DNA from 2 places in the Paenibacillus sp. 7541 genome. Region 1 is predicted to be linked to the other one. Evidence: riboswitches for the same ligand, from Rfam matches in the RefSeq annotation. Region 1 holds a riboswitch; the other holds the start of a gene.
What was found. Region 1 has a riboswitch for ZMP and ZTP ahead of purT (formate-dependent phosphoribosylglycinamide formyltransferase). Riboswitches for the same ligand answer to the same signal wherever they lie in the genome.

Region 1 (3,648 bases):
AATGCTGCCCGTCGAGCCTACAGCCGCCAAAGCATTAACCCCGATCGTCCTTCCGACAATAAAGGTATCGGCCATGTTGTAGAACTGCTGAAACAAGTTTCCGATCAGGAGCGGCAGTGTAAAAGCAATGATCAGTTTGACCGGGCTCCCTTGGGTTAAGTCTCTCATCCGATTTCTCCTATTATGTTATTCTCTAGTGCTTGCGGTCTCTATTTACTGCTATATTATCATGAACCGTTGGATGATCAACATAAATTTTTGTTCGATTTCGCACCGAGGGCCGGAAGCCTCGTTCACAACCCCTGAGACTTCCGGCCCTACCGGATGTTTATGCCTGCTCCACTACAAGACCCGCCAGTGCCTGAGCGGCCCGCTCACGCGCTTGCTCGGTCGTCTCGCCTGTCGATAAGGCCACCGCGACCCGGCGGCCCACCTTCGTTACAGGCTTGCCAAAAATTCGCACCTGCGTGCCGGGAACGGCCAGCGCCTTGTCCACGCCACAAATCGCATAATTATCCAGCTCCTCCGGCGCCTTCAGCGGCCGGCTCGCACCTGGCGCCACGAGTTCAATCTCCGGAACCGGAAAGCCGAGAATCGCGCGAACATGCAGCGCAAATTCGGACAGATTCTGACTTGCCAGTGTCACCAGGCCCGTATCGTGCGGACGCGGAGACACTTCGCTGAAGTAGACCTTATCTTCGGCCAGAAACAGCTCAACGCCAAACAAGCCGTACCCGCCCAGCTCATCGGTAATCGCTCTTGCGATCGATTTTGCTTCTTCGAGCTGTCGTTCGCTCATCGGATGAGGCTGCCATGATTCGATGTAGTCCCCGTTTTCCTGGATATGACCTATCGGCGGACAGAAGCTGGTTCCGCTCACGGAACGGACGGTCAGCAATGTAATTTCCGACTGAAACCGAATGAATTCCTCAATGATGACACGCCCGTTCTGAACCCGGCCGCCTTCCATTGCAATTTCCCAGCATGTCCGGATATCCTTCTCGCTCCGGCAGACGCTTTGTCCTTTGCCCGAAGAGCTCATCAGCGGTTTGATAACACACGGATAGCCCATTTCACGAACGGCCTGCTCAAACTCAGCGTACGTATCGGCAAAGCGATACCCTGCCGTAGGCAGCCCCAGCTGCTCCGCCGCCAGACGGCGTATCCCTTCACGGTCCATCGTCAGCTTGGCCGCTCGCGCAGTCGGGATGACGCGGAAGCCTTCCTCCTCCAGCTTCACCAGCTCGGATGTGGCCAACGCTTCGATCTCGGGCACGATCAGATCGGGCTGCTCGCGTTCAATAACCTCCCTCAGCTTCCCGGCATCCAGCATGTCAATCACCACATGACGATGAGCTACCTGCATCGCCGGCGCACCTTCGTAACGGTCGACCGCGATCGTCTCCACACCCAATCTTTGGGCTTCAATCAACACTTCTTTGCCAAGCTCGCCAGAGCCTAGCAGCAGCAGTTTCTTCGTTTTGAACATAAGGTTGCAGCTCTCCTTCTACTATGTAGTTTCCGCTTGTTATCATGGTTAAAGAACAAAAAAAGGCAAGGGTACCCAATGTCCCTTACCTTGCCCAGGCGTACGGCTGCTCTAACCGGATGTGCTCCCTCATGGTTCCCCATGCTTCGCCAGTTACACATCGAGCTTGTCATTTGTCAGCAACATCATACTGAATATTTCATGAAATTGCAATGATTGCGAAAATTTTGCCGCCAGCCATGATCGCTTATATAATGGGGGAAGCGGAATCGTTGCCTGCAGGCTTAGCACCATTATCCCGTTTGATCAGGGGCATCCCTGAACTAAGGGAGAATAACTCCGCTAAGAGGCTGGAGAGCCACCATGCACTTATTAAGCACTCAGGTGGTCTTGATCCTAAATTTAATTCAACTTATAGATCTTTAAGGGAGGCGTACGATCCATGACTGCAACCATCGACGATTTTATGAAGCTGGATATCCGCATTGGCACAATAGTAACCGCCCAATTCTTTACCGAGGCCATCAAGCTGACCATCGACTTCGGCGAGCTTGGCATCAAGCAATCCTCAGCGCAGATTACCCGCAGATATGACCCGGAAGAGCTGATCGGACGTCAGGTCGCCGCTGTGGTGAACCTGCCGCCAAGACGAATTGCCGGCTACAAGTCCGAAGTGCTTGTACTCGGTGGCGTTCCCGAGGAAGGCGATGTCGTTCTGCTCGCTCCCGACACCGCTGTTCCAAACGGCACACCCATCGCTTAATCCAGCAGATAGGCGGCGCCTAATCCTTAGGTAGGTGCAGGATCATTCTGACGATTGATGTGGACCCGGGCCGGTTGTCTCCCGCACAACGAGGCCGGCTGGGAGCACGATGCGGCGCTCGCTTAATGGCTCCCCGTCGATTTGATTCAGGAGCATGCGGACCGCCGCATGCCCCTTCTCAATAATGTTCTGCGACACCGTTGTGAGTGACGGTGACGTATATTCTGACATGAACAGATTATCAAAGCCGATCACCGAATACTCGCCTGGCACACTTTTATTTTTTTCCTTCAACCCTTTCAGAACCCCCATCGCACTGACATCCGAGAAGGAGAAGATCGCCGTCACATCAGGCAGCTCCACCAATTGGTCGGCCGCCTTATAGCCGCCTGCCAGCGAGGTCGGAAGCTTGATCATGAGTCTCGGATCATACGGGATACCAGCCTCTTCCAGCGCATCCCGGTAACCGAGCCAACGTTCATGCAGCACCCCGTAGTAGGCGATCCGCTCCATCGGAATATCTCCGATCAGCAGCGCAATGCGGCGATGACCCTGCTCGATCAGGTACGAGGTTGCACGGTAGCTGCCCTGCCGATCATCCAGATTCACCTGGTATAGTCCGCTATCCTTCAAATAGCTGTCGATGAAAACAGCTGGCACCCCGAGCCCCGTAACCCGCTGCACCGCCTGCGATCCCTCGTTCGTCCCGACGACAATCAATCCATCCAGCCTTCGCTCCTTCACAAACGAGAACGTCTCCGTCGCTTCGTCGATCCCGGTCAATATAATGTGGAAGCTGCGGTCCCGCGCTCCCTCCTCTACACCGGCAAGCAGATCCCAATAGAACGGATTATCCTGCAACCGCCCCGGCTTCATGGTCGGAACGACAACCCCGATCAGATCCGTTCTCTTTGTTTTCAGATTGCGTGCAGGCAAGTTCGGAGTATAACCGAGCTCATCAATCACTTTCCTGACCTTCTGTATCGTCTTCGTGGATACACGGCCTTTTCCGTTCACAACATTGGATACGGTAGCGATCGATACGCCCGCTTCCCTGGCCACATCCACAATGCTGACTTCTTGTTTCATTCAGACACCGCTCTCTGCATTAAACGTTTTACCATATTATAGCCCAATTCCGCCCAATCCGAAAATCAGCATCCGAACATCACTCATCCTCACTGCTCCTAAGCTGCTCGATACGTTCATCTATGCCGGACTTACAGTCACCAGCCTATATTTCCCGGGCCTCTAACAATTTGAAATGCCTGTCCGGGGTTGTGCACCGGCCCTGAACCTGTCCCGGAGATGACCACATTCGAGAACGTTCCCAAGCCGGTAACGGTGTCAAAATAGATGCCGTGCGTCCCTGCCCCGTCGATGGTGACTCGATCAA
Region 2 (3,648 bases), on a different contig from region 1:
AGGCACAGCCATCACGAGCGGCTGTAGGCGCAAGCCGCGTATCGGCGCATGCGTGGTTGTGCCATGGCCCGATAACGCGGGCGGGCCGCTGCAGCGCCTTTCCAGGCATCTTTTCCCCCTTGTCCGCATAAGGTGTACAAGACCACAGAACTTGGGGGAATCGGCATGCAGATGGCATCTGTCCATTCGGGACAGCTTGCGACAATACTCATGATGGCGTTTGCGCTTGGGCTTGACGCCTTCTCGCTGGGCATCGGCATGGGCATGAGAGGAATCCGGTGGAGGCATGTCTTGATGACCAGCCTGCTCATTGCCGTGTTCCACATGATTTTGCCAATGCTCGGCATGATGGCTGGCCGCTATATGGGCCTGCTGCTCGGTCAGGTGACCGGGTTGGCAGCGGGCGGGCTGCTGGCTCTGCTTGGGATGCATATGATCTACAATGCCTTCCGCGGCGGCGGACAAGTGATGAAGCCTACCGCCTGGTTCGGAATGCTGCTGTTCTCCCTCAGCGTCAGCATGGATTCGTTTTCCGTCGGCCTCTCGCTCGGGATGGTTGTCAACGATATGGTGCTGATTGCGCTCAGCTTCGGCGCCGTTGGCGGGCTGATGTCCGTGCTTGGACTGACAGTGGGACGGCAGGTAAGCGGCAGACTGAGCGAGTATGGCGAGATGCTCGGGGGCATTATTTTGTTTGTGTTTGGTTTGATGTTTATCTTTTGATAGAATACTGGGTAATAGATACTTCGGGAGGTGGGGGTCGTGAAACATATTTTATTCGTCTGCACCGGGAATACGTGCCGTAGTCCCATGGCCGAAGGGTTGCTGCGCAAGCTGGCCAAGCAGCGTGGAATCGAGCTTGAGGTTCGCTCTGCCGGCGTTGCGGCGGTAGAAGGGATGCCGATATCACGGCATGCGGAATCGGTGCTGAAGGACCAGGATATTCACGATCAATTCTATTCCAAGTCGCTCACGGGCGAACTGGTTAATTGGGCGGACTTGGTGCTCACGTTAACGCAGTCCCATAAGCAGTATGCGATCCGCCAGTTCCCTGATGCTGCGGACAAGACTTATACCCTTAAGGAATATGTGGAAAATGACGAGCGGGTGCTCGGCGATCTGAAGGAACAGGACAGCCTGTACGTGTCGATGGAGCTTGCCAAATCGCTGGGCAATGACATCAGCGACGCGGACAGGGAGCGGCTGATCGAGCTGCGGCAGCGCATACCGAGCTTTGACATCTCCGATCCGTTCGGCGGATCCCGAGAAGAGTATGAAGCGACAGCTGCGGAAATCCGCACCGCTTTATTCCGGCTGCTGGACAAGCTGGCGTCCTCGGACCAGAATCGGGCTTGATCCGATCATCGGATGTTCGTCTCATCCTGCGTTCTCATCAGGCCCTACATTTTTTTGTTTATTGTTAAAGATGCGTGATGGTGGCGGTGAGGTTTATTTGGGGCCTTATTTATGAAATGTTGTCAGGCGCCTGAGGCGCGAAAGCAGTCTGGTTTATCATCAGGGCATCCGCAAATGGCGCTTGCCTTTCATCTGCAATTGCTTTAAGATGAAGGGGAACCTAAAGATCCGGTGTAACTGGCGACGAAGTGGATGAAACCACGATGGAGCATCGGATGATACGGCCGGTCGCCTGGGCAAAGAGCATTTAGTACACTATCGGTGTGCTGACTGCTCTTTTTTCGTCTTTTGCGCGGAAATTGCGGTATAATGAAACAAGCTTAGTCGCAAAAGCGAACATGAATGAGGGGGTTATTCATAGATGAAGGTAGCACTCGGAACAGATCATGCTGGGATTCGCTTGAGAGAGGAAATTGCCAGCGTCATTACGGGTCTCGGACATGAGGTCATCGATCTCGGATGCGGCTGCACGGATTCCGTCGATTATCCGGACTACGCGCTTCCGGTCTGCGAGAAAGTCGTATCGGGCGAGGCGGATCGGGGGATATTGATATGCGGAACAGGAATTGGCATGAGCATTGCTGCCAACAAAGTGCCTGGCATCCGGTGCGCATTGACGCATGACGTATTCTCCGCCAAGGCGACCCGCGAGCATAATGACAGCAATGTGCTGGCGCTCGGGGAGCGAGTCATCGGTCCGGGTCTGGCAGCAGAGATCGTCACCGCCTGGCTGACTACGGAATTCAGTCATGGCGAGCGTCATGTGGGCCGTGTTGACAAGATCAAGGCGATTGAAGAGCGGTATTTGAAGCGTTAATCGTCCGGTGACGGAATCGAGCAGGGCGCTGAATCGCATCCCTTATAGGTTTGGGGGCTTGTGCGCAGCTGCTTGTCCGGCAGATCAGCGGTATGAAAGGAGACGATCGACTTGAGTACATCTTCGAACATATCTTTCAGCGAACAGACAGCGGCCATCGTCCGGGAATTGGCCGAGGCGGCGAAGCTGGGTCCGGGCAAAGTGCTGGTGGTCGGTGCGAGCACCAGCGAGGTGGCTGGTCGGCGAATCGGCACCGGCGGTGCGGTGGAGACGGCGGAGGCGCTGTATCAGGGCATCGCGGAAGTCCAGGCGGCGTTCGGTTTCGCAGTGGCCTTTCAATGCTGCGAGCATCTGAACCGGGCGCTGGTCATGGAGCGTGAGCTGCTGGAGACGCTGGGCCTGAATGAAGTGGCTGCGGTGCCGGTTCCCGGAGCTGGCGGCTCAATGGCGGCTTACGCCTACCGGAAGCTGAACGATCCTTGTCTCGCGGAGCGGATGGAGGCCCATGCGGGCATCGATATCGGCGAAACCTTGATCGGCATGCATCTGCGGAGTGTGGCGGTGCCCTTCCGTCCGAGTCTGAGGTATATCGGCGAGGCTCGTGTGAACGCGGCCTATTCCCGGCCGAAGCTGATCGGCGGCCAGAGGGCGGTGTACCAACTGGAGTCTGAGGGCGGCTCGGCCCTGTGTGATTAATTCGATGAGACGCTTGGTGTACAGCTGCGCCTGACATAAGGTGCGGACACAATAATCTACAATATGGGAGGATTCGAATCATGATGGAACACTTGCGGAAGAATGACCCAGCGGTGCTGGAAGCGATGGACCTGGAGCTGAAGCGTCAGCGCAGCAATATCGAGCTGATTGCCTCGGAGAACATTGTCAGCGAGGCGGTTATGGAAGCGATGGGCTCGGTGCTGACCAATAAATATGCGGAAGGGTATCCTGGCAAACGCTATTACGGCGGATGCGAGCGCGTGGATATCGTGGAGGATATTGCGCGCGATCGTGCCAAGCAATTGTTCGGTGCGGATCATGCCAATGTGCAGCCGCATTCCGGAGCTCAGGCCAATATGGCGGTATATCTGGCGGCGCTTAATCCAGGCGATACCGTGCTCGGGATGAATCTGGCCCACGGCGGTCACCTGACTCACGGCAGCCCTGTGAACGCATCGGGTGTGCTGTACAATTTCGTGGCTTATGGCGTGCAAGAGGATACGTTCCTCATCGATTATGATGAAGTGCGCAAAGCGGCTTTCAAGCACCGTCCGCGCCTGATTGTTGCCGGAGCGAGCGCATACCCGCGCATTATTGATTTTGAAGCGCTGGCTTCCATCGCGAATGACGTGGGTGCCCTGTTCATGGTTGACATGGCTCATATTGCAGGTCTGGTAGCTGCAGGTGTTCATCCAAGC

Region 2: linked by a shared signal. The riboswitch ahead of rpiB (ribose 5-phosphate isomerase B) and the one ahead of purT (formate-dependent phosphoribosylglycinamide formyltransferase) in region 1 are both predicted to bind ZMP and ZTP.

The regions. Positions count from the first base shown of each region.
Region 1 is NZ_NQLZ01000003.1:28,900-32,547, forward strand. Features, by position in the region: gene CHH75_RS01995 (MATE family efflux transporter) at 1-168, opposite strand, end outside; gene purT (formate-dependent phosphoribosylglycinamide formyltransferase) at 329-1,489, opposite strand; ZMP/ZTP riboswitch at 1,575-1,656, opposite strand; gene csaA (chaperone CsaA) at 1,932-2,252, shown strand; gene CHH75_RS02010 (LacI family DNA-binding transcriptional regulator) at 2,295-3,341, opposite strand; gene CHH75_RS02015 (carbohydrate-binding protein) at 3,479-3,648, opposite strand, start outside.
Region 2 is NZ_NQLZ01000021.1:2,751-6,398, forward strand. Features, by position in the region: gene CHH75_RS24650 (hypothetical protein) at 1-109, opposite strand, end outside; gene CHH75_RS12905 (manganese efflux pump MntP) at 166-723, shown strand; gene CHH75_RS12910 (low molecular weight protein arginine phosphatase) at 763-1,356, shown strand; ZMP/ZTP riboswitch at 1,580-1,661, shown strand; gene rpiB (ribose 5-phosphate isomerase B) at 1,778-2,233, shown strand; gene CHH75_RS12920 (TIGR01440 family protein) at 2,345-2,929, shown strand; gene CHH75_RS12925 (serine hydroxymethyltransferase) at 3,010-3,648, shown strand, end outside.